DNA from 3 places in the Kosakonia cowanii JCM 10956 genome. Region 1 is predicted to be linked to each of the others. Evidence: predicted binding sites of a transcription regulator. Region 1 holds the regulator's gene; each other region holds the start of a gene.
The links. Region 1 encodes LexA, which represses DNA repair genes until DNA is damaged. Its sites were predicted from a motif close to TNCTGTATGTACATACAGNA; they were not measured.
Positions count from the first base shown of each region.

Region 2: the regulator LexA is predicted to act here: its motif matches at 1,555-1,574, upstream of dinB (DNA polymerase IV).
Region 3: the regulator LexA is predicted to act here: its motif matches at 6,926-6,945, upstream of rmuC (DNA recombination protein RmuC).

Region 1 covers NZ_CP019445.1:874,464-884,062, forward strand. Annotated here, with positions in the region: gene BWI95_RS04035 (CsbD family protein) at 313-522, opposite strand; gene dinF (MATE family efflux transporter DinF) at 656-1,990, opposite strand; gene lexA (transcriptional repressor LexA) at 2,065-2,679, opposite strand; gene BWI95_RS04050 (diacylglycerol kinase) at 2,788-3,156, opposite strand; gene plsB (glycerol-3-phosphate 1-O-acyltransferase PlsB) at 3,289-5,709, shown strand; gene ubiA (4-hydroxybenzoate octaprenyltransferase) at 5,924-6,796, opposite strand; gene ubiC (chorismate lyase) at 6,809-7,306, opposite strand; gene malM (maltose operon protein MalM) at 7,488-8,429, opposite strand; gene BWI95_RS04075 (maltoporin) at 8,539-9,599, opposite strand, start outside.
Region 2 covers NZ_CP019445.1:2,207,858-2,217,456, forward strand. Annotated here, with positions in the region: gene BWI95_RS10335 (class II glutamine amidotransferase) at 1-534, shown strand, start outside; gene dpaA (peptidoglycan meso-diaminopimelic acid protein amidase) at 505-1,242, opposite strand; gene dinB (DNA polymerase IV) at 1,593-2,648, shown strand; gene BWI95_RS10350 (RNA ligase RtcB family protein) at 2,856-3,995, shown strand; gene prfH (peptide chain release factor H) at 3,992-4,606, shown strand; gene pepD (cytosol nonspecific dipeptidase) at 4,648-6,105, opposite strand; gene gpt (xanthine phosphoribosyltransferase) at 6,362-6,820, shown strand; gene frsA (esterase FrsA) at 6,921-8,165, shown strand; gene crl (sigma factor-binding protein Crl) at 8,223-8,621, shown strand; gene phoE (phosphoporin PhoE) at 8,756-9,599, opposite strand, start outside.
Region 3 covers NZ_CP019447.1:13,014-22,612, forward strand. Annotated here, with positions in the region: gene tatD (3'-5' ssDNA/RNA exonuclease TatD) at 1-665, opposite strand, end outside; gene tatC (Sec-independent protein translocase subunit TatC) at 696-1,460, opposite strand; gene tatB (Sec-independent protein translocase protein TatB) at 1,463-1,987, opposite strand; gene tatA (Sec-independent protein translocase subunit TatA) at 1,991-2,254, opposite strand; gene ubiB (ubiquinone biosynthesis regulatory protein kinase UbiB) at 2,356-3,996, opposite strand; gene ubiJ (ubiquinone biosynthesis protein UbiJ) at 3,993-4,598, opposite strand; gene ubiE (bifunctional demethylmenaquinone methyltransferase/2-methoxy-6-polyprenyl-1,4-benzoquinol methylase UbiE) at 4,610-5,365, opposite strand; gene rmuC (DNA recombination protein RmuC) at 5,432-6,889, opposite strand; gene udp (uridine phosphorylase) at 7,022-7,783, opposite strand; gene BWI95_RS22670 (dienelactone hydrolase family protein) at 8,042-8,848, shown strand; gene BWI95_RS22675 (ABC transporter ATP-binding protein) at 8,872-9,599, opposite strand, start outside.

The DNA of each region.
Region 1 (9,599 bases):
TATTTCAGATAGTAATCCCAAAATATTTCGCGTTTTAGCAAGGCGGCAAGCGCGCGAATCATGGGGAGCATACGAAAGTATGTGACTCATGTGAGCAAGTGCAGCCAACGCAGATAAAACGTGAAAGATGAAGGGATTCGGCAAGCGCGCGAATCATGGGAAGAATACGAAAGTATGTGACTCATGTGAGCGAGTGCAGCCAACGCAGATAAAACGTGAAAGATGAAGGGATTGGAGATTAGGGAGGTACATCCTTGTACCTACGGGCAGGGTAGCCTGTGAGGGTTAATACACTTGAGGGGGAAGTGTTGGCTACCAGCGGTATTCGTTACGTGATTCCCAATCTGTAACTTCCTTCTCCGCTTCGTCTTTCGCGTAACCGTAACGCTCCTGGATTTTACCTACCAGCTGGTCACGTTTACCTTCGATGACGGTCATATCGTCATCGGTCAATTTGCCCCATTTCTCTTTAACAGTACCTTTAAACTGTTTCCAGTTACCGCCGACTTCGTCTTTGTTCATAATTGACTCCTTATCGTTCGGTTAAAATGACGTTCTTGCGTGCTGAACGTATTAATTATTGTAGATAAGGATTCGGCGTTCGGTTTTTTATTCGGAATCTTTAACCATACACGCCAGACGAAGCCGCAGATCCTCATGCATTGTCGGCATTGGCAAACCAGCTGCCGTTGCGCCAGTGATGACGCCAGATCAGCGCCAGCGTGATACCACGCAGCGCCAGGAAAACCGCCAGAGAGAGCCATAAACCGTGGTTGCCAAACCACGGCACCGTCAGCAGGGTCAGGCCAAAACCGGCAGCGGCAACCGCCATACTGTTACGCATTTCAGCCGCGCGCGTCGCACCCACAAACATGCCGTCGAGCAAATAGCACCACACCCCCACCAGCGGCAATACCACCTGCCAGATAAGATAGTGTCCGGCAACCGCCTGCAGTTCAGGAATGGAGGTCAGCAGCGCAATAAGCGTGCTTCCTGCCAGCGCGTAGACAAGGGCAAAGGCGAGGGCCACAAACCCTGCCTGCCGGCAGGCCGCGCGCCAGACGTGCAGCAACTGGCTACCATCGCGCGCGCCGTAAGCCTGACCGGAGTGGGCTTCGACGGCATAGGCAAAGCCGTCAAGCGCATAGGCGGTAAAGGTGAGGAACATCATCAGCACCGCGTTGGCGGCGACCGTTTCGCTGCCGAGACGAGCACCCAGCACGGTGATGGAGCCAAAGCAGAGTTGCAGCAGCAGCGAGCGCAGCATGATATCGCGATTGAGCGCCAGCAAACGGCGAACGCCGCCGCGCCAGGCGGATTTCAGCATCGAAAGAGAGATAGCCTGCCGGCGTAAAACCTGCCGCACCATCAGCAAGCCGATAAAGAAGGTGACATATTCCGCGATAACCGTCGCGAGCGCAGCGCCCTGCACATTCATATGCAGGCCCATCACCAGCCAGAGGTCGAGAACGATATTGAAGAGATTGCCGACCACCAGCAGTATCACCGGTGCGCGGGCATACTGCACGCCGAGCAGCCAGCCAAGCAGCACCATATTGCCCAGCGAGGCGGGTGCGCTCAGCCAGCGAATGGCAAGGAAGCGCCGCGCCTGCTCCAGCACTGCCTCGCTGCCGCCGGTAATATGCAGCGCCAGGTCGATAAGCGGCGTACGCAGCAGCGCAATGACGATACCTGCGCCGAGCGCCAGCAGCAGAGGCTGGACAAGCGCACGTGAGAGTGCAGAGGGATTTTTTGCACCAAATGCCTGGGCGGTCAGCCCGGTGGTGCTCATACGCAGAAACAGCAGCAGCATAAAGAGGAAGCTGGTTGCCGTTGCGCCAATCGCCACGCCGCCAAGGTAGACGGGGCTATCCAGATGACCAATCACTGCCGTATCAACTAAGCCCAGCAGCGGAACGGTGATATTCGATAAAATCATCGGCAGCGCAAGCCGCCACAAAGCTTTGTCGGATGCGGTTAACAGCGGCATAGCGTAAGCGTCGTTAAAAAGAGGAAGCGTGGCGCTGCGGCGCTAAACGGGCGCCACAGCAGAGAAAAGAGGCGTTACAGCCATTCACCGTTACGGATCACGCCAACTGCCAGCCCTTCAATGGTGAAGTTCTGTTTACGCAGATCAACAACAATCGGAGAGAAGTCGCTGTTTTCCGCCAACAGTTCAACGGTGTTGCCATGTTTTTTCAGGCGCTTCACCGTTACTTCATCTTCGATACGGGCGACGATCACCTGGCCGTTACGCGCATCCTGGGTTTTATGCACCGCCAGCAGATCGCCGTCCATAATACCGATATCTTTCATCGACATCCCGCTAACGCGCAGCAGGAAGTCCGCATGCGGTTTAAAGAGATTCGGATCGACCTGATAGTGGCTTTCGATATGCTGTTGCGCCAGCAGCGGCTCACCCGCAGCGACGCGACCAATCAGCGGAAGACCAATATCGTTCTCTTCTTCCAGCAGCAGGCGGAGACCGCGCGATGCACCAGATACGATTTCGATCACCCCTTTGCGCGCCAGCGCTTTAAGGTGTTCTTCGGCTGCATTTGGGGAACGGAACCCCAATTGCTGTGCGATTTCCGCACGCGTCGGTGGCATACCGGTTTGGGTGATGCGATCGCGAATCAGATCGAACACCTCTTGCTGCCTGGCCGTTAATGCTTTCATCCCGCCCCCTGGGTGTATATACAGTTATGCTGTGAGTATATACAGTCAACGGCGATTTTGAAACCACATTTAAGCAAAAATCCAGAGTGTTATAGAATTATGGAAACGCTATCGAAAATGTGACCAAAGAAGCGAGACCCAGGTAAAGACCGCCAGTAAGATTGTCATCAGCACCGCCGCCGATCCCATATCTTTTGCCCGGCCGGAAAGCTCATGGAATTCAGACCCGATACGGTCTACAACCGCTTCGATAGCGCTGTTGAGGATTTCGACAATCATCACCAGCGTGACCGAGCCAATAAGCAGGACGCGCGTGATGACATCAATATCCAAAAATGCAGCGATAATAATAGCCAGAACAACGGCTACGCCCTCCTGGCGAAATGCAGCTTCATTAATCCAGGCTGCGCGTACGCCTTTCCACGAATATCCTGCGGCTTTAATGATCCGGGTAAAACCGGTGGTATTATTGGCCATGAAAAGAACCTTTTTAACTATTAAGCGTCAATGAGTAGTGGTACACGCAGCGGTACCACAGAAATTATGCGTGCTTTCTGATATTCTTGCGGCGCAATGGCACTATTAATAACCAGAGGCTTTACACCCTTTATGTCCGGCTGGCCACGAATTTACTACAAATTACTGAACTTACCATTAAGCGTGCTGGTAAAAAGTAAATCGATCCCCGCAGAACCTGCACAGGAACTGGGGCTCGACACATCACGTCCTATTATGTACGTGCTGCCTTACAACTCAAAGGCTGACTTAATGACCTTGCGCGAGCAGTGCCTGGCGCATGAATTACCCGATCCCCTCGAACCGCTGGAGATCGATGGCGCGCTGCTGCCACGCTACGTGTTTATTCACGGCGGCCCGCGCGTATTCACCTATTACACGCCGAAAGAAGAGTCGATCAAACTGTTCCACGACTATCTGGATTTACACCGCAGCCATCCCGATCTGGATGTGCAGATGGTGCCGGTATCGGTGATGTTTGGCCGCTCGCCGGGGCGTGAAAAGGGTGAAATCAACCCGCCGTTGCGCATGCTCAACGGTGTGCAGAAATTCTTCGCTGTTTCGTGGCTTGGCCGCGACAGCTTTGTGCGCTTCTCCCCGCCGGTTTCGCTGCGCCGCATGGCGACCGAACATGGTACGGATAAGATCATCGCGCAGAAACTGGCCCGCGTGGCGCGTATGCACTTCGCCCGTCAGCGTCTGGCCGCCGTTGGCCCACGCCTGCCGGCGCGTCAGGATCTCTTCAATAAGCTGCTATCGTCGAAAGCGATTGCCCGTGCGGTGGAAGATGAAGCGCGCAGCAAAAAGATCTCCCACGATAAGGCGCAGCAGAACGCGATCGCGCTGATGGAAGAGATTGCCGCTAACTTCTCTTACGAGATGATTCGCCTGACCGACCGTATCCTCGGCTTTACGTGGAACCGGCTCTATCAGGGGATCAACGTGCACAACGCCGAGCGCGTACGCCAGCTGGCGCACGAGGGCCATGAAATTGTCTATGTGCCCTGCCACCGCAGCCACATGGACTACCTACTGCTCTCCTACGTGCTTTACCACCAGGGCCTGGTGCCGCCGCATATTGCGGCCGGGATCAACCTCAACTTCTGGCCCGCCGGGCCGATTTTCCGCCGCCTTGGCGCCTTCTTTATTCGCCGTACCTTTAAAGGCAACAAGCTCTACTCGACGGTGTTCCGTGAATATCTGGGCGAGCTGTTTAGCCGCGGTTATTCGGTGGAGTATTTCGTTGAGGGCGGTCGCTCGCGCACCGGGCGTCTGCTCGATCCGAAAACCGGTACCCTGTCGATGACTATCCAGGCGATGCTGCGCGGCGGCACACGCCCAATCACGCTGGTGCCTATCTATATCGGCTACGAGCATGTGATGGAGGTCGGCACCTACGCCAAAGAGCTGCGCGGCGCGACAAAAGAGAAAGAGAGCCTACTGCAGATGGTGCGCGGCCTCAGCAAGCTGCGTAACCTCGGTCAGGGCTATGTGAACTTCGGCGAGCCAATCCCGCTGATGAACTATCTGAACCACCATGTACCGGAGTGGCGCGAATCGATCGATCCGATTGAAGCGATCCGTCCGGCATGGCTGACGCCGACGGTTAATAGCATCGCCGCCGATCTGATGGTTCGCATCAACAATGCCGGGGCGGCAAACGCCATGAACCTCTGCTGTACGGCGCTGCTGGCTTCGCGCCAGCGCTCATTGACGCGCGAGCAGCTCACCGAGCAGCTTGACTGCTACCTTGAGCTGATGCGCAATGTGCCCTACTCCCCGGACTCCACCGCACCATCCGCCAGCGCCGCTGAGCTTATCGCTCACGCGCTGCAGATGAACAAGTTTGAGGTCGAGAAGGACACCATCGGCGATATCATCATCCTGCCGCGCGAGCAGGCGGTGCTGATGACCTATTACCGCAACAATATTGCGCACATGCTGATGTTGCCGTCGCTGATCGCGGCGATTGTCACCCAGCATCGTGCCATCTCACGCGGTGAAATTCTGCGTCATGTGGAACTGCTCTACCCGATGCTGAAGGCCGAGCTGTTCCTGCGCTGGGAAAATGCAGAGCTGGCGGAGGTGCTGGATAAGCTGATTCAGGAGCTGGTGCGCCAGGGGCTGATTACCCTGAAAGAGGATCTGCTGAGCATCAATCCGGCACACTCACGCACTCTGCAGCTGCTGGCCGCAGGCGCGCGCGAGACGCTGCAGCGTTATGCCATCACCTTCTGGCTGCTGAGCGCCAATCCGGCGATGAACCGCAGTACGCTGGAGAAAGAGAGCCGTACGCTGGCGCAACGTCTGTCGGTGCTGCATGGCATCAACGCACCGGAGTTCTTCGATAAAGCGGTCTTCAGCACGCTGGTGCTGACGCTGCGCGACGAGGGTTATATCAGTGATACCGGCGACGCCGATCCGGCGCGCACGCTTGGCGTTTACCAGATGCTGGCGGAGCTGATGACATCGGATGTGCGTTTAACGATCGAGAGTGCGACGCAAGCGGAGTAACGGAAGTGCCGGATGGCGCGTAAACGCTTATCCGGCCTGGGTGATAATGCTGAACGGTATGCTCATTGCCGGATGGCGCGCAAACGCTTATCCGGCCTGGGCGGTTTCAGGGGCACCGAACCCGTAGGCCGGATAAGGCGCAGCCGCCATCCGGCAACTCAGCGCCCGAGCCCGTCAACCCAGCGCACGAGCGCACAACCCCGACAAACCCGCGCTATACGTGCAGATAGCTCACCGCCAGCCCCAGAAACAGCACCAGACCAACGTAGTTATTGTTCAGAAAGGCTTTAAAACAGGCATCGCGCTCGCGGCCTGCAATCAGCACCTGCTGATAAACAAACAGCGCCCCGGCAACCAGCACGGTGGCGTAATAGCTCCACCCCAGCCCGTTCAGCCAGCCGACTGCCGCCATCATCGCCATTACCAGCACCTGCAAAATGCCGATAATCAGCTTGTCGTGACGCCCAAAGAGGATCGCCGTCGACTTAATGCCAATCTTCACATCATCGTCGCGATCGACCATCGCATATTCGGTGTCATAGGCCACCGCCCACAGAATGTTGGCGAAGAACATAATCCAGCAGCTCAGCGGCACGGACTCGCTCACAGCGGCAAATGCCATCGGTATTGACCAGCCAAACGCCGCCCCCAGCACCACCTGCGGCAGATGCGTATAGCGCTTCATAAACGGGTAGATCCAGGCCAGGCCCAGCGCAGCGACCGAGAGCAGGATCGTCATCAGATTGAGAGTAAGCACCAGCGCAAAAGCCAGCAGCACAAGGATGATAAACAGCCCGCGCGCCTCATTTTCCGTCACCGCGCCGCTCGGTAAAGGACGATTCGCGGTGCGCTTTACATGCCCATCAAATTTACGATCGGCGTAATCATTCACCACACAGCCGGCCGCGCGCATCAGCCAGACGCCGGCGACAAACACTAACAAAATCCACAGCGGCGGTACGCCAGGTGTTGCCACCCACAGCGCCCACAGCGTCGGCCACAGCAGTAACAGCGCACCAATTGGTTTGTCCGTACGCATCAGCCGATGAAAGGCCAACAGTTTAGTTGGCGTGAGACTCCACTCCATTTTCAGTTCCTCTTAGTACAGCGGTGACGCGGGCAGAAACAGTTCGGTCAACATCAGCGGTTTACCGCCGAGACGCAGGCGGGAGCGCCGCCCCCATAACTGCTCGTGGCGTCCAATATCAATAAAGTCACGCGTAAGTGTAGAAGAGGTGAAAAGATATCGCCCCAGCGGCGTACTCCCCAGCTTCTGCAGCGCCAGTTCCGGGCCGCTCAGTGTTGACTCGGGCACCACGGTGCGACCAGCAAGCCAGGGCTCTCCGTCGGCGCAGAGCAGAATTTCCCGCAGCCAGTAACGGGCTTCATCAGGCAGATGATCGCGCTCTTCGGCGATCTCATCAGGCGTGACAAACCCCTCGCGGATCAGCGTAACCGTGACCTTTTTGCCCTGTTGTTCAAAACGTTTGGTCATGGAATCTTCCAGCAACAGCCACTCGAGCAGTTGCGGTTCCAGCGCGGGGATTGCGTCCAGGTAGCGCAGCGCACGCAATTGCGTAAGCGCAGGATGTGACATGCCATACTCTCCGGTACATAACGTCGCAGTAGTGTATCGCAGAACCGATTAGTGAGTGGCGGGAAAGTTTATTCGCTTTTCATCCGTGCAACAGTTGCGCAACAGCGCACCCGCACGGCGGAAAAAAAGGTGCGTCTGGCGACGCACCAGTTACTACAAATATCAACAACGTGGGGAGAGATTACCCCTTGCCTTTTACACTGCTGATAAAAGTGGCACGGGCAGTTTTCGACCCGAGACGCTCTGCTTCATTCAATAATTTCAGGGCTTTATCGATATCACCCTTCTCAGCCGCCTGTTTGATCGCCCGGTTAAAGTAGCTCTCGGTATCATTGAGCATCGGCTCGCTTTTCGCGGCAGGTGCCGGAGCAGGAGCAGCCACCGGCGCAGGTGCGGGCTGCGTGTTATAAGCAGGTGCGGCGGTGTTGCCGACCGTCACCGCACTCGGCGCCGAGGAGCCAAACAGCGGGCCGACAAGAATGCTGGACGCAGAAGAGGTGCTGGCTTTCAGCGCCAGTGTGCCGCTGGTGGCATGGCGGGCGATGGGATCCGGAATATCCGGCACCGCGTTACCGTTTCCTTTGGCGTAAGCTTTCGCCGGGTCAACCATTTGCGTGGTCTGACGCAGATCTTTTTCCGTGGTGAACACTAATAAGTAGAGCTTTTGCTGACCCAGCGCAGGCGTCAGTTTCATAGTGCCTTCGAGGCGGTTATCGGACATCACGCCCGGCTCCTGGTAGGCAAAAAAGCTGGAGGGGAAAAAGGCTGCTGGCGATAGATTCTGGTCCAGCACCAACACGTTCGGCGCGAAGACGCTTTCATCTTTGACTTTGCTGCTTAACGTAATATTCAGTTCGCCGATATTGGCCGGCACGCTATAGGCCATCACCGGGCCGCTGATGCCGCTGACATTCAGACGCTGTCCTGCAACAGCGATATCGTTAGTGACGGTTTGTGACGCATTCACCGGCGTCCACTGCAGCTGCTGAAGCGCAGAGGCAGGAATAGCAGGCGCGGCGGAGAGATCCTGCGGCACGATGTTAATCGCTGCGAAGCTGGTCATGGGCGCAGCCAGCAGGCCAGCTGTGAGGCACAATGCGAGAAGACTCTTTTTCATTTTCATTGTTATCACCTTAATTTCGTTGTGAGCGGTAGCCAGGCAATAGCGCGCTTCACCTAAAATTGAGGGGCTTACGCCCCTCTTTTCATGCATTACAGCGGGTAAAACTCGATTACCACCAGATTTCCATCTGCGCACCGAAGGTCCACTCGTCGTTGTCACCACGGCTGGTGGTGCCAAACGGTGTTATCGTGCCGTTGCTGGCTGCAAACGAAGAAGTGCTACCGTCAGCATCGGTCTTCACGTAACCCCATTTTTCATCCCACTTGGCGTAGGTGGCGAACACACGGATCGCCGGGCGGGACCAGATGCTGTCGCCAGCCTGCCACTGTTGCGCGAGGGTGATTTTGTACTGGTTGTTGCGATCGCCCGTTTCCTGAGACTTCACATTGTCGTAGCCCACTTCCATCAAGGTGCTCATGATCGGCGTCCATTTGTACATCGGACGCACGCCCACGGTGTACCAGGTGTTGCCGCGGTTGTTATCGCGATCGGTATCCTGATACATACCGACATACATCAGGTCCCACTTCTCAGCGAGGTTGATAGCACCGTGGTCCAGCACGCGGATCAGGTGACCGTCGTTATCCACTGAGCCGCCACGCGCCTGGCCTTTACCCTGAGAAATCATTGAGTTGGTGGCATATTGCACCACGAACTTGTTGTAGCCCTTCATCATGCTCTGGGTATGTTCAGCGGTGAACATCCAGCCATCTTTCGAGGCGCCTGGCTCCAGGTAGTAGTCATCCGGAATATTGGTATGGCCGTAATCCACGCCCAGTTCCAGCACACCGTCCGGGTTGGTTTGCAGACCGGCTAAACGCACATCGAACACATCGTTAGGCACGTCGTTGTTATAGGTTCTGATACCCGTCGTAGGATCGCGATCGCCGAAGGCAGAAGAGCCGCCGGATTCAGAGGAGCGGGTCGCGGCCAGAGAGAGTTTACCGATGCCAACGTCAATGTTTTCAAGACCTGCGCCCGGGCCGGAGATATCCCAGTAGTAGAAGTCGATCATATGTACGTCATGACGCTGATAGAAGCGTTTACCGGCCCACATGTTAGCGCCCGGCAGCGCGTCGATCAGGTTTTTACCCACGACGTTAAATTCACGCACGGCTGGCGTGTTGCTGTCTTCCCAGTCATTCAACTGAGCGGTTTTGTAGGCGATGT
Region 2 (9,599 bases), 1.3 Mb from region 1:
CGCCAGGCGAACCGCGGCGAAGTGGCGCTGGAAAATACCCATCCCTTTACCCGTGAACTGTGGGGCCGCAACTGGACCTATGCCCACAACGGCCAATTAACGGGGTATAAATCTTTGCAGACCGGCAACTTCCGCCCGGTGGGGGAAACGGACAGTGAAAAAGCCTTCTGCTGGATGCTGCACAAGCTGACGCAGCGCTACCCGCGCACGCCGGGCAATATGGGGGCGGTGTTTAAGTATATTGCGACGCTGGCGCTGGAGCTGCGTGAGAAGGGCGTGTTCAATATGCTGCTGTCGGACGGGCGCTATGTGATGGCGTTCTGCTCCACCAATCTCTTCTGCATTACCCGCCGCGCGCCGTTTGGCGTGGCGAAGCTGCTGGATCAGGATGTGGAGATTGATTTTCAGCGTGAGACCACACCGAATGATGTGGTCACCGTGATTGCGACGCAGCCGTTAACGGCAAACGAAACCTGGCACAAGATTATGCCAGGCGAGTGGGCGTTATTTTGCCTCGGTGAGCGTATAGTTTGACGCCAGCTGCGGCTGCACGGAGGTAGCCAGCGGCTTGCTGACCACGTAGCGTCCATCCACCACGGCGACAATCGGCGGCTGGTGGGTGGCCGCGAAGTAGTCATACCCCGGCTTCAACTGCTTCCAGAAATCCGCGTAGGTCGAATATTTGTGACGCTGCATGTTCGCATCGGTCATGCGGAACGGATAGATATTCACCTGCACGCTCGGCTGGCCGAAAATCAGCGCTGCGGTAACAAACTGGAAGATCTCATCAATGCCGGTATCCGTCATGGCGTAGCAGCCGATGGAGACGCAGGCACCGTGAATCATCAGGTATTTGCCTTCATAACCGTGGGCGCGGTCAAAGTTGTTCGGAAAGCCAATATTGATAGCCTTATAGAAACGGCTGTCCGGCTTAAGCTGGCTGCGCTGTACCGAATAGAACCCCTCCGGGCTTTTAAAATCGCCCTGACGGCGTTTAGGCCCAAGGCCGCCGGAGTAGTTGCAGATTTTATAGCTGTCGAGCAGCTGATACTGTTCGCCCATCTTGACGTAGAGATCAAGGGTGCGCTCTTCTTTGAAGATCTGAATATAGACCGGTGACCCCATCAACTGCTGTTTAAAATCTTTGCTTACCGGCTTAGTGGCACTGTTGCTGCCAACCAGGCCAGCAAAGGAGACGCACGGGATCAGAAGCATCGCAATGAACAATGCGATTTTGCGCATACAACGTGTTTCCTTGATAAAACGGATACGACTTTGCCAGAACGGCAAAAGATGCCCAGAATTCGGACAATTCTGTTTTGAGCGCTAACCTTAGCACTCCGACATTTTTTCGCAAGCCCCGAATAGCGGTGATTCCGCGCCCGTCGATCCTGTTGATTGTCTTTTCGCCATCGCACAAAAAGTGTTCTGTTTTTCCTTTCAACCACCTGCGCAATTTGGCGACGGCTATTATGAAAGTAAATGCTGAGAATTAAACAGCAGATTGCCCTCTTTTCGGCGGTTTCTCGGCTGGCTTCTCATTTCGCTGGAACGTGCTGTATACTTATCCAGTGTTCTGTGAGGGTGTACGCATGCGCAAAATCATACATGTCGATATGGACTGCTTTTTCGCGGCGGTAGAGATGCGCGACAACCCGGCCCTGCGCGACATTCCGATTGCCATTGGTGGCAGCCGCGTGCAGCGCGGCGTCATCAGCACCGCCAACTACCCGGCGCGAAAATATGGCGTGCGCAGCGCGATGCCAACCGGAATGGCGCTAAAACTTTGCCCGCACCTCACGCTGTTACCTGGCCGTTTCGACGCCTATAAAGAAGCCTCCCGCCAGATCCGCGACATCTTCTCGCGCTACACCTCACTGATTGAACCCCTGTCGCTGGATGAAGCCTATCTTGATGTTACCGACAGCCCGCACTGCTACGGCTCTGCAACGCTGATGGCGCAGGAGATCCGCCAGACCATCTTTAATGAGACGCAGCTTACCGCCTCGGCGGGCATCGCGCCGGTGAAGTTCCTCGCTAAAATCGCCTCCGATCTCAATAAGCCCGACGGGCAATATGTGATTACCCCTGCGGAAGTGCCGGCCTTTCTGCGCACGCTGCCGCTGAGCAAAATCCCCGGCGTCGGCAAAGTCTCAGCGGCCAAGCTGGAGACCCTTGGGCTGCGCACCTGTGAGGATGTGCAGAGGAGCGATCTCGCCATGCTGCTTAAGCGGTTTGGCAAGTTTGGCCGCGTATTATGGGAGCGCAGCCAGGGGATCGATGAGCGGGAGATCAGCAGCGAGCGGCTGCGAAAATCGGTCGGCGTTGAGCGCACGCTGGTGGAGGATATTCATCAGTGGGAGGAGTGCGAGGCGATTATCGAGCGGCTCTACCCGGAGCTTGAGCGGCGGCTTTCGGTGGTAAAACCGGATCTGCGCATCGCCCGCCAGGGAGTGAAACTGAAGTTCAACGACTTTCAGCAGACCACCCAGGAGCATGTCTGGCCGTGTCTGAATAAAGAGGATCTGCTCGCCACTGCGCGTCAGGCATGGGATGAGCGACGCGGCGGGCGCGGCGTGCGGCTGGTTGGCCTGCACGTCACACTGCTCGATCCGCAGCTTGAGCGCCAGCTGGTGCTCGGGCTGTAACCCTACCAGAATTTGCGGTGGTAATTTCCCGCCCGCTTCTTTATCATCCCCGGCGTTTATTCATTCCCTATTAACTGCAAAGGAGGTTCACCATGACACACCATGCCCTGATTTCTCTTTGCAGACCTCTCCAGGCTTAATTCTTCAAAAACTTGCCCCTGGTTTCGTCTGCCAATTCCTTTTATTTCTCTACATATGGATTGGTATATGGGCAACTCTGTTTGTCATATCTCAGACGCGATCTCCTATATTGCGTCGGAAAACCTGTGGATCGAAGGTTCAGCGATCCAACAATTACACACCACTGCGGCACTGCCGGGTATGACGCGCGTCGTCGGCATGCCGGATCTTCACCCCGGCCGAGGCTACCCGATTGGCGCGGCCTTTTTCTCCACCGGGCGCTTCTACCCGGCGCTGGTCGGGAACGATATCGGCTGCGGCATGGCGCTGTGGCAGACCAACATGGTACGGCGCAAATATAACGCCGATAAGGTCGAAAAACGCCTCAGCGCGCTAGGCGATAGCGCCTCTGCCGACTGGCTGGATGAAGCGGTGCCGGATGCGTGGCAAAACCACCCTTGGCGCGCCGCGTTGGGATCGATTGGCGGCGGCAACCACTTTGCCGAGCTGCAACAGGTCGATAGCGTGAGCGATGCGGCGCTGTTCGCGCAAAGCGGCCTCGATGAGCAGCGCCTGCTGTTACTGGCCCACAGCGGTTCACGCGGGCTGGGGCAGCAGATTTTGCGCCGCCACGTCGACGCCTTCTCGCACGCCGGGCTGGTGGAGGGGAGCGACGCGGCTCGCCACTATCTTGCCGAGCACGATGACGCGCTTAACTTTGCCCGCATCAACCGGGCGCTGATTGCGCGGCGCATTCTCGATCATCTCAACGCCGATGGCGAAGCGCTGCTCGATGTGGCGCATAACTTCGTCGAAGCCTGCACCGTGGGCGGTGAAGCCGGTTGGCTGCATCGCAAAGGGGCGACGCCGGACGGGCAGGGCCTGGTAGTGATCCCCGGTTCACGCGGCGATCACAGCTGGCTGGTAATGCCGAAAGTGAGCGAGGTGAGCCTCTATTCGCTGGCGCACGGTGCGGGACGCAAATGGATGCGCACCGAGTGCAAAGGGCGCTTGTCCGGGAAATTCACCCCGGCGCAACTGGCACGCACACCGCTCGGCAGCCGGGTGATTTGCCGCGATCGGCAGCTGATCTATGAAGAAGCGCCGCAGGCGTATAAATCGGTTGAGAGCGTGCTTGAGTGCCTGGTCGACGCCGATCTGGTGACGCCGGTTGCGCGCTTGCGCCCGGTGTTAACCCTGAAAGTGAGCGGAGGGGCGGGCGAATGAGACTGTTGCAACTCTCCTCCGCGCAGGGGCCTGATGAGTGCTGCCTGGCAGTGGGTAAAGCGTTAGCGCGGCTGATGGAAGAGGCTGAGGCGCAAAAGGTGTCGCTGGCGGTGATCGAAACGGAAGCGGCGCGCCAGCCGGGCGCCTACCGCTCGGTGCTGGTCTCACTCGATGGCGAAAACGCGCAGGCGCTGAGTGCGCGCTGGTGCGGCACGGTGCAGTGGATCTGCCCGAGCCCCTATCGCGCCAATCATGCACGGAAGAACTGGTTTATCGGCGTGGCGGAGTTTATTCCGCAGACTGCCTTGCAGGATAGCGCCATCCGCTTTGAGACGCTGCGCTCATCCGGGCCGGGCGGCCAGCACGTGAATAAAACCGATTCCGCCGTGCGCGCCACGCATATTGCCACCGGCATTAGCGTAAAAGTGCAGTCGGAGCGCAGCCAGCATGCGAATAAGCGGCTGGCGATGCTGCTGATTTCACACCGGCTGGAGCAGGCGCAGGATGACGAGCGCGCGGCGCTTAAGTCGGAACGCAGGCTGTTTCATCATCAGATAGAGCGCGGCAACCCGGTGCGCACCTTTAAGGGGCCAGGGTTTAAGGCGCAGTAAAGGAAGGAAAATGTCCGCGCCGGGCGGCGCGGACAGCAGGCTTATTTAGCCGGGATAGATTTCAGCAGTTCGGTCAGCAGGGTCCAGTAGTGGCCCACGCTTTCGATATGCACTTGCTCATCCGGCGAGTGCGGGCCGGTAATGGTCGGCCCAATCGACACCATATCCATCTCCGGATAGGGTTTTTTGAACAGACCACACTCCAGACCGGCGTGGATAATCTGAATGTTCGGCATCTTGTTGAACAGACGCTGATAGGTTTCACGCACCAGCGCCATCACCGGCGACTGGGCATCCGGCTGCCAGCCCGGGTAGCCGCCCTTCGGCGCAGTTTTCGCACCGGCCAGCGCACCCAGCGATTCCAGCATGCTTACCACGTAATCTTTACCGCTATCGATCAGCGAGCGGATCAGGCAGATGATCTCAGCGCTGTCATCCTGCAACGTGACCACGCCGACGTTCAGCGAGGTTTCCACCACGCCTTTGGCGACGTCGGAGTTGCGGATCACGCCGTTCGGCGTGGCGTTCAGCAGGCGAACAAACGCATCGCGCGACTGCGCGGTCAGCGCCGCTTTGTCGCTGCTTACGCTATCGACCAGCACCACCAGATTCTTCTCTTTCGCTTCCAGCTCGTTTTTCAGGATCGCCTGGTACTCATCCGCCAGGGTTTTCAGCTGTGCGGCTTTATCCGCCGGCAGGGCGATCACGGCGAACGCTTCGCGCGGAATGGCGTTACGCAGCGTACCGCCGGTGAAGTCGAGCAGACGCAGATCCAGCTCAGCAGCATGAGCCGCCAGGAAGCGCGCCAGCAGTTTGTTGGCGTTGCCCAGACCTAAATGGATATCGGCGCCGGAGTGGCCGCCTTTCAGCCCTTTCAGCGTCAGTTTGACGGTTTCAAAACCGGCAGGCACCGCTTCGCGGGTCAGGGGCAGGGTAGTGATGAAATCGATACCGCCCGCGCAGCCCATATAGATCTCACCCTCTTCTTCAGAGTCGGTGTTGATCAGGATATCCGCCTGCAGCCAGTTCGCCTGTAAGCCGAATGCGCCATCCATGCCCGCTTCTTCAGTCATGGTCAGCAGCACTTCCAGCGGACCGTGTTGCACGGTGGAGTCTGCCAGCACCGCCAGCGCAGAGGCCATACCGATGCCGTTATCCGCGCCAAGCGTGGTGCCGCGCGCTTTCACCCACTCGCCGTCAACATAGGGGCGAATCGGGTCTTTGGTGAAGTCGTGTTCTGTGTCGTTGTTCTTCTGCGGCACCATATCGAGGTGCGCCTGCAGCACGACCGGCTTGCGGTTTTCCATCCCGGCCGTGGCCGGTTTGCGGATCAGGATATTGCCCACCTGGTCGCGCTCTGCGTGCAGGCCTTGCTCTTTCGCCCAGCCCATAATGTGTTCGGCGAGCTGTTCTTCATGGTAAGACGGGTGCGGAATAGAGCAGATTTTGGCAAAAATATCCCACAGCGGCTGCGGAGATAGTTGAGACAGTTCAGACACGATGAGTCTCCTTAAAAGCGCCTGCGAACAGGTTGCGTGCAGGTCGCGGGTTAGATAAACGAATCGCAAGACCCTCTTGCGAGATGCGGTTGAGAATACCACTTTATGGCGACAGCGCGAGCACGGGATTGGGGAAAAAGCGGCGGCGATGCCGGGTAACACTGGTTTTTAGCGCGTCAGATCTCTATAATCTCGCGCAACCTATTTCCCCCTCGAACACTTTTTAAGCCGTAAAACACAGGCTGGGACACTTCACATGAGCGAAAAATACGTCGTCACCTGGGACATGTTGCAGATTCACGCCCGCAAACTTGCTGCCCGTTTAATGCCTTCAGAACAGTGGAAAGGCATTATCGCCGTAAGCCGTGGCGGTCTGGTTCCAGGCGCGCTGCTGGCGCGTGAACTGGGCATTCGTCATGTCGATACCGTTTGTATCTCCAGCTATGACCACGACAACCAGCGCGAACTGAAAGTACTGAAGCGCGCGGAAGGCGACGGCGAAGGCTTTATCGTGATTGACGATCTGGTGGATACCGGCGGCACCGCCGTAGCGATCCGCGAAATGTACCCGAAAGCACATTTTGTCACTATCTTCGCCAAGCCGGCCGGTCGCCCGCTGGTGAATGATTATGTGATTGATATCCCGCAGGATACCTGGATTGAGCAGCCGTGGGATATGGGCGTAGCCTTCGTTCCGCCAATCAGCGGCCGTTAATCCCCCCTGTTGTACACGCGCCCGGTTCTGCCGGGCGTTGTTCTTTTTGGCGCGTCACGGGTTACAATGCCCTCCGGTGAATTTTAAGGAGCTGCGCGCCATGTCCCAGTCAAATCTTAGCGAAACGCTGTTCAAACCCCGCTTTAAATACCCTGAGACCTCGACGCTGGTGCGCCGCTTTAACCCTGGCGTGCAGCCGCCCGTGCAGTCCGCGCTGGATGGCAAAAACGTGCCGCAGTGGTACCGGATGATCAACCGGCTGATGTGGATCTGGCGCGGCATCGACGCGCGCGAGATCCTTGAAGTGCAGGCGCGCATTGTGATGAGCCAGGCCGAGCGCACCGACGCGGAACTGCTCGATACGGTGGTCGGCTACCGCAACGGCAACTGGATCTACGAATGGTCCGCGCAGGCGATGAGCTGGCAGCAAAAAGCGATGCAGGAGACGGACAGTGCGCTGAGCGGCCGCCACTGGCTGCACGCCTCTAACCTCTATAGCATCGCCGCCTATCCTCACATCAAAGGCGATAGCCTGGCCGAACAGGCGCAGGCGCTGGCCAACCGCGCCTATGAAGAGGCCGCGCAGCGCCTGCCGGGCAGCATTAAAGAGCTGGAGTTCGCCATTCCCGGCGGCGCGCCGGTCACCGGCTTTCTGCATATGCCGGAAGGCGAAGGCCCCTTCCCGACGGTGCTGATGTGTGGCGGGCTTGATGGCCTGCAGATCGATTACTACACCCTTTATGAGCGCTACCTGGCCCCGAAAGGCATTGCCATGCTGACGCTCGATATGCCCTCGGTGGGCTTCTCCAGCAAATGGAAGCTGACCCAGGACTCCAGCCTGCTGCATCAGCATGCGCTCCAGGCATTGCCCAACATTCCGTGGATTGACCACACCCGCGTGGCGGCATTTGGTTTCCGCTTTGGTGCCAACGTGGCGGTGCGGCTGGCCTATCTTGAAGCGTCGCGCCTGAAAGCGGTGGCCTGCCTCGGGCCGGTGGTGCATTCCCTGCTTAGCGAGCCGCTGCGTCAGGGCGATGTGCCGGAGATGTATCTGGACGTGCTCGCCAGCCGTTTAGGCATGCATGACGCTTCCGATGAGGCGCTGCGCGTTGAACTTAACCGCTATTCATTAAAAACGCAGGGGTTACTCGGCCGCCGCTGCCCTACGCCGATGCTCTCCGGTTTCTGGCAAAACGATCCCTTCAGCCCGGAGGCGGAGTCGCGCTTAATCACCTCTTCATCCAGTAATGGAAAGCTGCTCGACATCCCGTTTAACCCGGTTTATCGCAATTTTGACGCTGCGCTCAGGAAGATTGTTGACTGGATCAACCATCAGTTCGGTTAATACTTTGAGAATTTCCATTGATTTGGTAAAACAGTTGCATCACAAAAGGAGATCGCAATGACGTTACCAAGTGGACATCCGAGAAGCAGGTTGATTAAAAAGTTTACTGCGCTAGGACCTTATATCCGCGAAGAGCAGTGCGAAGAAAACCGTTTTTTCTTTGATTGCCTGGCAGTTTGCGTGAATGTGAAACCCGCGCCGGAAAAACGCGAGTTTTGGGGATGGTGGATGGAAATGGAAGCGCAGGAGAAGCGCTTTACCTATCGCTACCACTTTGGGCTCTTCGACAAAGAGGGGCACTGGAAACCCACCGCCATTAAAGACCAGGAAGTGGTCGACCGTCTGGAAAAAACGCTGCGCGACTTCCACGAGCGCGCGCGTACGCTGTTAGCCTCCCTTGAGCTGAAGCTTGAACCTGCCGATGACTTCAAAGAGAAGTTAAAACTCCCCGCATAACGCCCCCGATAAAAAATGCCCGGCTGCTCTTCGCACGCCGGGCATGAACAGGCACTGGCCTGCTTTCTCCCATCAGACGGGAAAAAAATGCCCTCAACCGAGGGCATTTCATATAACGAGGGTCACTACAGGGTTTAGAACTGGTAGGTCACGCCAACAGCAACGATGTCGTCGTCAGCAATGCCCAGTTTGTTGTCGTCTTTGATCTGGTTGATTTTGTAATCGACCATCGCCGAGAAGTTTTTGTTGAAGTAGTAAGTGGCGCCAACGTCGATGTAGTTCACCAGATCTTCGTCGCCGATACCGTTTTCCATATCTTTGCCTTTGGTCAGCACGTAGCCCACGGACGGACGCAGGCCGAAGTCGAACTGGTACTGCGCGACGGCTTCAAAGTTCTGTGCTTTGTTGGCAAAGCCCAGCGAAGAGGAGACCGGCGTCATGTTGTATGAGACGGAGTAGAAGGTCGCCAGGTAGACGTTGTTAGCATCATATTTCACGCCGGTCGCCCAGGCTTCTGCATTCTGACCACGGCCCAGCGCCAGCGCGGTGTTCTGCGCGTTAGTACGGTCAGAGTTGGCGTAAGCACCAATAATCGTGACCGGGCTGCCGCCGAAATCGTAGGCCAGAGAGGTGCCCCAGCCGTCGCCGTTCTGCTTGATAATGCTGTTACGGCCGTTTTCGTTTTTACCCTGGTATTGCAGGGTCATGTCCAGGCCATCCACCATGCCGAAGAAGTCGGTGTTGCGGTAGGTCGCCACGCCAGTGGTGCGCTTGGTCATAAAGTTATCGGTACGGGCCAGCGAGTCGCCGCCGAACTCCGGGAACATATCGGTCACGGAAGCCACGTCGTAGAGCACGCCGAGGTTACGACCGTAATCGATAGAACCAAAATCTTTGATTTTCAGGCCAGCAAAGGCCAGACGGGTTTTCTGGCCCGAGGTGGTTTCGTCGTTGTTACCGGCGAATTCAGATTCCCAA
Region 3 (9,599 bases), on a different replicon from region 1:
GAAGCGGGCTTCGGTTTAAGATCGCGCGGCAGCAGCCAGGGCGCATCGGTCTCAATCATCAGCCGATCGGCAGGAATCATTGGCACCACTTCGCGCAGCTCCAGCCCGCGTCGCTCATCGCACACCCAACCGGTAATTCCGAGACAGAGACCCCGCGCAATGCACTCCTGCGCCTCTTGCGCCGAACCGGTAAAACAGTGCAGTACCGCACCGGAGAGCTTATCGAGCCAGGGATCCAGCAGAGTGAGAAAACGCTGATGGGCATCGCGACAGTGCAGAAACACCGGCAGATTAAGCTCGGCGGCCAATTCCAGCTGTGCGCTGAACGCCTGCTCCTGCTCCTGCGGCGTTGAGAAGTTACGATTGAAATCGAGCCCGCACTCGCCGATTGCCACCACACCCGGCATCGCCGCCAGAGCACGAATCGCCTGTTCGGTCTCTTCCGTCCAGCTACTGCTGTCATGCGGATGTACGCCAGCGGTCGACCAGCAGCGCGTGTAGCGCTGCGTCAGCTGCTGCGCCTGCTGGCTCTCATGCAGGTTAGTGCCGGTAATTAACATCCCGGTCACGCCCGCCGCCTGCGCGCGGGAGACAATATCATCCCGATCACGGTCAAACTGCGAGCTGGTTAAATTTACGCCAATATCAAACATGCTGTTTCCCATACAACAACCGCCCTGGCGGGCGGCTGATTATTACTCTTCGGTGGTTTCCGTTTCGCTCTCATCGTCCGGCACGCGACGCTTACCGACGTAGAAGCGAGCGAAAAAGACGCCGACTTCAAACAGGCAGTACATCGGGATCGCCAGCAGCGTTTGCGAAAAGACATCCGGCGGCGTCAGCAGCATGCCGACAACAAACGCGCCAACCAGCACATAAGGGCGCTTCTGCCGCAGGTCGTCCGGCGTAGTGACGCCCATCCAGCAGATCAGGACGATGGCGACCGGCACTTCAAACGAGACGCCGAAGGCCATAAACAGCGCCATCACAAAGCTGAGATAGCTGGCGATATCGGTCGAGACCTGCACCCCTTCCGGCGCGGTGTGGGTCAAAAAGCCAAACGCCAGCGGGAAGACCACGAAGTAGGCGAATGCCATACCGATATAGAACAGCAGCGAGCTGGAGACCAGCAGCGGCACCACCAGGCGGCGCTCATGCTTGTAGAGCGCGGGTGCAACAAAGGCCCACACCTGGTAGAGCACAACCGGCGCGGAGAGGATCAGTGACACCATAAAGGTGAGCTTGATCGGCGTGAAGAAGGGCGAGGCGACATCGGTGGCGATCATCGTCGCGCCCAGCGGCATCTGTTTGATCAGCGGCGCGGAGACCAGCTGGTAGATATCATTCGCGAAGTAGACCAGCGCGAGGAAAATCACCATCACCGCGATGATGCAGTTCAACAGACGTTTACGCAGCTCAATCAGATGCGCGATCAGCGGTTGGGTATCGTCTACGGCCATGTTCAGGACTTATCACTTGCAGAGGGGGTGGAGTCGGAAACCGGCGCAGCGGTTTTCGCCAGAGAGATTTTTGCCGGGGCAGTTTCTTCCGGCACTTCCTGGGGAGCCTGTTGCGGCGCGCTCACCTGATGTTCAGCAACGCCAGGCGTAACGCCTTCATGCTGCGCTTCGTAATCTTTCACCACCGGGTTATGGATGGTATGCGCTTCGTCACTCGCTTTTTCCGCGTCGTTGGCGCTGTAGGTGCGCTTCATCGATTCCGCCGCCTGACGCAGCTCGTCCATCGACTCTTTCAACTCCGGCGTCAGGTTATCCAGGCTCGCTTTCTCCACCTTCTTCAGGCTGTCCTGGAACTCCTGCAGCTTAAGCTCCTGCGTCAGTTCGTTCTGTACGGTGGTCGCCAGCGAGCGCAGGGCGCGGATCCAGCCAACCACAGTGCGCACGGCGACGGGCAAACGCTTAGGCCCCAGCACCACCAGACCAATGATAAAAACGAGTAACAATTCGCCAAAACCTATATCGAACACGACTTACACCTGCTCTTTATCGTGACGTTTTTCGTCGCTCTTCACGACGTCGGGGTTACGGGTATCAGAGAGATTCTTCGCGATAAAATCTGCATCCTGTGCCGATTTTGCCTCACTCTCTTTTTTATCATCGTCGCTCATCGCTTTTTTGAAGCCCTTGATCGACGCGCCAAGATCGGAGCCAATCGAGCCGAGCTTTTTGGTGCCAAACAGCAGCACAACGATGACCGCAATAACCACCAACTGCCAAATGCCGATACTACCCATACTCACTTCCCCTCTAAGAGACGATGTTAGAAAGAGGCCACAGTATACACGTTATCCCCTGGGCTGCATGTCCCTGACCGGCATGGCCAGGGCGCATCAGGTCAGCGCGTCTTACGCCAGCCCAGCAGCCAGACAAGCAGCCCGCCGCCCATTAACCACAAAGGATTATTTGCCAGCTCAGGACGGGTTATCAGCAATAACGTGCCGCTTAACAGCAGCGTCGCACCGATACCAAACAGATAGCGCGACTGCCCCTGCCGTACGCGGTTGACCTCTAACTCTCGGGCAATTTTATCAACGCTTTGTTGCAAATGTTTTCCTTGCTGCAATCCGTTGAAGATCAGTTCAGGAACTTCCGGCATTCTTTCGATCCAGAAGGGGCCCTTCTCCTTGATTGCCCGCACCAGCGCCGGGAAACCAACCTGGTCTTTGATCCACGTTTCAAGGAAAGGCTTCGCCGTTTTCCACAAATCGAGCTGCGGATAGAGCTGACGCCCTACTCCCTCAATGTAGAGCAGCGTTTTTTGCAGTAGTACCAGCTGTGGCTGCACTTCCATATTGAAGCGGCGCGCGGTGTTAAAGAGGTTCAGCAGCACGTGACCAAAGGAGATCTCCGCCAGCGGCTTCTCAAAGATCGGCTCGCAGACGGTACGGATGGCAAACTCAAACTCTTCGACGTTGGTATCTGCCGGTACCCACCCTGAATCAACGTGCAGCTCCGCCACTTTGCGGTAGTCACGGTTGAAGAAGGCGATAAAGTTCTCCGCCAGATAGCGCTTATCTTCTTTGTTCAGCGAGCCGACGATACCGCAGTCAATGCCGATGTATTGCGGATCTTCCGGGTGATCGTAGCTAACGAAAATGTTGCCAGGGTGCATATCGGCATGGAAGAAGCTGTCCCGGAACACCTGGGTGAAGAAGACCTGCACACCGCGTTCAGCCAGCAGCTTCATGTTGGTGCCGTTCTTCTCCAGCGCCGCGACATCGGAAACCGGGATGCCGTAGATGCGCTCCATCACCATCATGTTCTGGCTGCAGTAGTCGGAATAGACTTCCGGCACATAGAGCATCGGGCTGTTTTCAAAGTTGCGGCGCAGCTGAATGGCATTCGCCGATTCACGCAGCAGATCGAGTTCGTCGATCAGCGTCTTCTCATATTCGTGCACCACTTCTTGCGGGCGCAAACGGCGGCCATCCGGCAGCAGGCGCGGAACCCAGCCCGCCAGGCGGTAGATCAGGCGCAGGTCCGCTTTGATGATCGGCAGAATGTCCGGGCGGATCACTTTGATCACCACCTCTTTGCCATTCTCTTTCAGCCGTGCGGTATGCACCTGCGCGATGGAGGCGGATGCCAGCGGTTCAATATTGAAATCGTCAAACCACTCTTCGACCGGGCGATCGCCCATCGCTTTTTCAATCTGCTTTTTTGCAAGCCTTCCGTCGAAGGGCGCAACGCGATCCTGCAACATCGCCAGCTGATCGGCGATCATAGGCGGGAAGAGATCGCGGCGGGTGGAGAGCATCTGCCCGAATTTAATCCATACCGGCCCAAGTTCTTGCAGGGCAAGGCGCAGACGAACGCCCAACTCCTTCTCTTTATGCCGGTTGGGCATCCAGAAGAGGGTTCTGCGCCACAGGCGCAGCGGCAGGGTAAGACGCATGTTGGGGATGAGCTCATCAAGCCCGTAACTCAAAAAAGTCTGGATGATGAAATAGAGTCGCCGTAATTCTCCGGGCGTCATTTGCCCTCCAGTTTATCCAGTCGTTTGGCTAAGGCGTCCGCGGCACGTTCAGCGGCCGCTGTCTCTTCGGCAAACCAGGCGATTTCCAGCGCGCCCGGTGCCACCCGCCACTCTTCCGTTAAGGCTTCAGAGAGATAGCGCTGCTGGCGCGTAAAGCCGTGGCGAAAAAGGCGCGCGCCGCCGCGCAGAAATTTGCTGATACCCTCAGCGGCGATGTCGCCAGTCCACGGCGCAAGCACTTCCGCCGGGTCAAACTCGGCCTGATCCATCAGTGAAGAGAGGTTTTGTACGACCTGAATATCGCCCTGCACTTCCAGTTCACCGCTGCGGATAAGCGCGGTGAGCTGCTGACGATCGCGCAGCTTCGGCAGCACGTTGAGGCGGGTAATGACCGAACAGTCGGCTTCCCCTTCCCACTCGCTCAGCACGTCAACCTGGCGCTCGCTGAAGACCAGCACAATTGGCGCGGAAAACTCCTGCACCACCACGCGCAGCACTTTGCCGTAGAGACGCTGGCGCGCCGCTTTCAGCGCGCTGTCGCGGTAAAAAAAGGTATTCAGCACGCGTTCAATTCCCGCGGCCACCATCGGCTTAAAGGGCATACGCACTCCTGTCAGAATTTGTAGCCACGGTGCAGGGCAACAATACCGGCGGTCAGGTTGTAGTAATCGACGTTTTCAAAACCAGCATCCTGCATCATCGCTTTCAGGGTGTCCTGATCGGGATGCATACGGATGGATTCAGCCAGGTAACGGTAGCTCTCCGCGTCGTTTGCCACCATCTGACCAATGCGCGGCAGAACGTGGAAGGAGTAAGCATCGTAAGCTTTGCTCAGCGGCTCAATAACCGGTTTGGAGAACTCCAGCACCAGCAGACGGCCGCCCGGCTTCAGCACGCGAAACATGGAGCGCAGCGCTTTCTCTTTGTCGGTAACGTTACGCAAACCGAAGGAGATGGTGATGCAGTCGAAAGTGTTGTCCGGGAACGGCAGCGCTTCGGCGTTCGCCTGCACATATTCAACGTTGCCGATAACACCAAGATTGCGCAGCTTTTCGCGGCCCATCTTCAGCATCGACTCGTTGATATCCGCCAGCACAACCTGGCCGGTTTCGCCAACCAGACGAGAAAATTTTGCGGTGAGATCGCCGGTGCCACCCGCCAGATCGAGGACTTTCTGCCCACGGCGCACGCCGCTGCAATCGATGGTAAATCGCTTCCATAAGCGGTGGATGCCCATCGACATTAAGTCGTTCATCACATCGTATTTTGACGCAACCGAATGGAAAACATGCGCCACCATATCGGCTTTATTTTCCTTGGCGACGGTCTGAAAACCAAAGTGTGTTGTCTCTTTTGAATCTTCCGCCATCTTAGTGCCTGCTATTTAAGGATTTGTTGATGAAGTGTATCAGATTGGACGCGATTGCCCTACGTTTCAACCGCCCGAAGAGGCCTTCGCCGCAGCCTCTTCGCCCGGCGTCGCCATATCTAATCCCTTGTCTTGATTATGATCGTTAAACGCGTCTTGTCCTGCCCGCAGACGAAATTCTTCGTCCTGCTCCTGCGCCTGTGCGGCCAATTCCGGATTAATCTCGCGCTTGATCTCGACGCCAAGGCCACGAAATGCCTCAGTTTGTGCCAGCAGGTTGCCGCGCCCTGAGCTGAGTTTTTTCATCGCCTGGCGGTAGTTCTCCTGCGCCTTCTCCAGGCTCTGGCCAATCGCGGTCATATCGTCGACGAAGAGGCGCATTTTGTCATACAGGCGGCTCGCCCGCTCTGCGATCTGCTGGGCGTTGCGGCTCTGGTGCTCGTAACGCCACAGGTTGGCGATAGTGCGCAGGGCAACCAGCAGCGTGGTCGGGCTGACCAGCATAATGTTGTTTTTCAGCGCCTCGGTAATCAGCTCCGGCTGCCTGTCGAGGGCGATTAAAAAGGCGGGTTCCACCGGGATAAACATCAGGACGTAATCCAGGCTGCGCAGACCGGAGAGCTGCTGATAATCTTTTCTTCCCAGCAGGCGAATGTGGCCACGCACGGAGGTGATGTGCTCCTGCAGCGCCGCTTCGCGGGAGAACTCATCCTCGGCGTTGAAGTAGCGCTCGTAGGCCACCAGCGTCATTTTGGCGTCGATCACCACGTCCTTGCCCTGCGGCAGGCGCACAATAACGTCCGGCTGCATGCGCGCGCGGCTCTCGTTCTCCATGCTTACCTGGGTCTCATACTCATGCCCTTCGCGCAGGCCGGAGGCTTCAAGCACGCGGGTCAGCACCACTTCGCCCCAGTTACCCTGGGTTTTGTTATCGCCTTTCAGCGCGCGGGTGAGGTTGATGGCTTCCTGCGCCATCTGGGCATTCAACTGCTGGAGGTTACGGATCTCATGCGCCAGAGTGTGTCGTTCGCGCGCCTCCTGGCCGAAGCTCTCCTGCACCTGGCGGCGAAAACCGTCGAGCTGCTCGCGCAGCGGGGTGAGTAAGCCATTGAGGCTCTGGCGGTTCTGTTCGTCAACGCGACGGTTGCTCTGCTCGAAAATACGGTTAGCGAGGTTTTCAAACTGCTCGCTCAGACGCTGCTCGCTGCTGTGCATCTGGCGCAGTTTCTCTTCCGCATGCAGTTGAGTGGATTCAAGCCGGGTGGTGACTTCACGCAGATCCGCTTCCAGCGAGCTGTTGATATGTTGCAGGCTGCGCAGTTCGTTATTCAGCAGCTCGCACTCTTCGCGCCAGTGGCTGTTCTGGGCGATCTGCTGGCGGGCGGCGCTCAGTTCACTGAAGACATCGCGCTGCTCGGCGAGCAACTCCGCCTGCTGCTGCGCACCGCGCCAGCTTGCGGCCAGCCAGCCGACCAGTAACCCTGCCAGCGCCACGGCTGCCAGTACGATGATTGAACTCTCCATTCCGCTCCCTCTTCATCACCCATTCCGTCGGGATTGTGCTGTATAAACGTCCAGTTTGGAAGGGCTTTTCTGCGAGGCGTTACGCAAATAAAAAAGGCCGAACGCGTCGGCCTTGTAAATCTGGAAGCGGGATTACAGAAGTCGACGCGCGGCATCGACCACGATTTTCACCGCGTGGCTTTCGGTCTTCTTCATGGTTTCCGCGTTCGGGATCTCCTGCTGGGTGCGGTTGACGATCACCCCGGCAACCATCCCGGCGCGCAGCCCCTGGCTTGCACACATGGTCAGCAGCGTAGCGGACTCCATTTCATAGTTCATCACGCCCATTGACTGCCACTCTTCCATCGAGCCTTTAAAGCTTTTCACCACGCGGCCGGAGAAGGTGTCATAACGCTCCTGGCCCGGGTAGAAGGTGTCAGACGAGGCGGTCACGCCGATATGTTTAGTCGCGCCAATCGCATCGGCCGCAGCCACCAGCGCCGTGGTGCACTCAAAATCTGCCACCGCCGGGAACTCCATCGGGGCAAAGTGCAGGCTGGCACCGTCAAGACGCACGGAGGCGGTGGTGATCAGCACATCGCCGACGTTGATATGCGGCTGGATCGCGCCGGTGGTACCGACGCGCAGGAAGGTGCGGATGCCCAGCTGCGCCAGCTCTTCAACGGCGATGGACGTAGAAGGACCGCCAATACCGGTAGAACAGATGATCACTGCTTTGCCATCCAGCTCGGCGCGCCAGCTGGTGAATTCGCGGTGGGAGGCCAGCTTGACCGGCTTATCCATCAGCGCGGCGATCTTTTCCACTCGCTCTGGATCGCCAGGGACGATGGCCAGGGTAGCCCCTTGTAAATCGTTTTTAGTGAGGCCGAGGTGAAAAACATCAGACTTGGACATAACAGACTCCTCTGTGGTCGGTATTATCGGGGGGAGGTAAAACGGTACTTTACAGAAGCCACGCGCGTGTTTTCGTGACTGCTGTCACCATGAATGAAATTGATTGCACTCAATTTCCATAAAATAGTGATACTCGTCACACTAACACGTTATCCCCGCTAACTCAGCAGCAAAGATAGCCTGCGCACGGCGATTGCGCATGCCCTGGTCTTCATGACTATAGTTAGGGGAGCGCTAATAAAGGGTAGGGAGAATCTCATGACCACCACCAAACAGCCGGGCTTTGCGCCTGCGGCTTCACCGCTTGCGTCAACCACGGTTCACACGCCGGAAGAGAGGCTGATCGCAGGCGAAACTTCCATTCCAACGCAGGGCGACACCATGCCCGCGTATCACGCCCGACCAAAAGATGCTGAGGGCCCGCTGCCAATTGTTATCGTCGTGCAGGAGATTTTTGGCGTCCATGAGCATATTCGCGATCTCTGTCGCCGGCTGGCACTGGAGGGCTATCTTGCCGTCGCGCCGGAGCTCTATTTCCGCCAGGGCGATCCGAATGATTTTGCCGACGTCCCCACCCTCTTCAGCGGGCTGGTCAGCAAAGTACCGGATGCGCAGGTGCTGGCCGATCTCGACCACGTCGCCAACTGGGCGGCGCGTAATGGCGGTGACGCCCATCAACTGCTGGTGACCGGTTTCTGCTGGGGCGGCCGCATTGCGTGGCTCTACGCGGCGCACAACCCGCAGCTGAAAGCGGCGGTGGCGTGGTATGGCAAGCTGACGGGTGAAAAAACCCTGAATTCGCCGAAACACCCGGTCGATATCGCTACCGATCTGACCGCGCCGGTGCTCGGCCTTTATGGCGCGCAGGATACCGGGATTTCGCAGGAGAGCGTGGAGACGATGCGTCAGGCCCTGCGCGCGGCGAATGCCAACGCGGAGATCATCGTCTACCCGGAGGCGGGCCACGCATTCAATGCCGATTATCGCCCGAGCTACCATGCGGAATCTGCCGCCGACGGCTGGCAGCGCATGCTGGCGTGGTTTGCGCAGTACGCGAAAAAGTAGTGTTCCCACATGGAGGCGGCACGCTATGCCGCCTCCAGTTTCCAGCCTTGTAGTAAACGCACGCAGACCGACTGCTGCGGTTGCAGCGCGGCGTGATGAAACGCCGTCAGCCCCTGACCGTCCGCTAAACGTAGCGCCAGCAAATAGCGCTCGCCCTGATAAATACAGCTCTCCACCTGCGCGCTCAATCCTTCCCCGGCAATCTGCACATGCTCCGGGCGCACCAGCACCGGCTGCTGCGCGCCATACCCGCTCTGGGATAAGCCGTGATGCAGCGAGGCGCTGTCCAGCTGTTGATACCCGGCGGGCGTCGCCAGCGTCAGCACGCTGCCCTTACCAATAAAGCGCGCGACCCAGCCGCTTTTCGGCTGCTGATAGAGATCCTGCGGCGCCCCCCACTGCATCAACTCCCCCTGATGCAGCACCGCAATATGGCTCGCCAGCGCCATCGCTTCGGCCTGATCGTGGGTCACATAGACAAAGGTGGCACCAGTGCGGCGATGAAACTCCCGAAACGTCTGCTCCATGGTGGCGCGCAGGTGTCTGTCGAGATTGGCTAGTGGCTCATCCAGCAGCACCACTTGCGGTTCAGAGACCAGGCAGCGGGCCAGCGCAACACGCTGGCGCTGACCGCCGCTAAGCTCATGCGGCGCACGCCCGGCATACGCTCCAAGTTCAACCACCTCCAGCGCCGCCATCACCTGTTTTTGCCGCGCGGCACCGTTTACTTTACGCAGCTTCAGCGGATAAC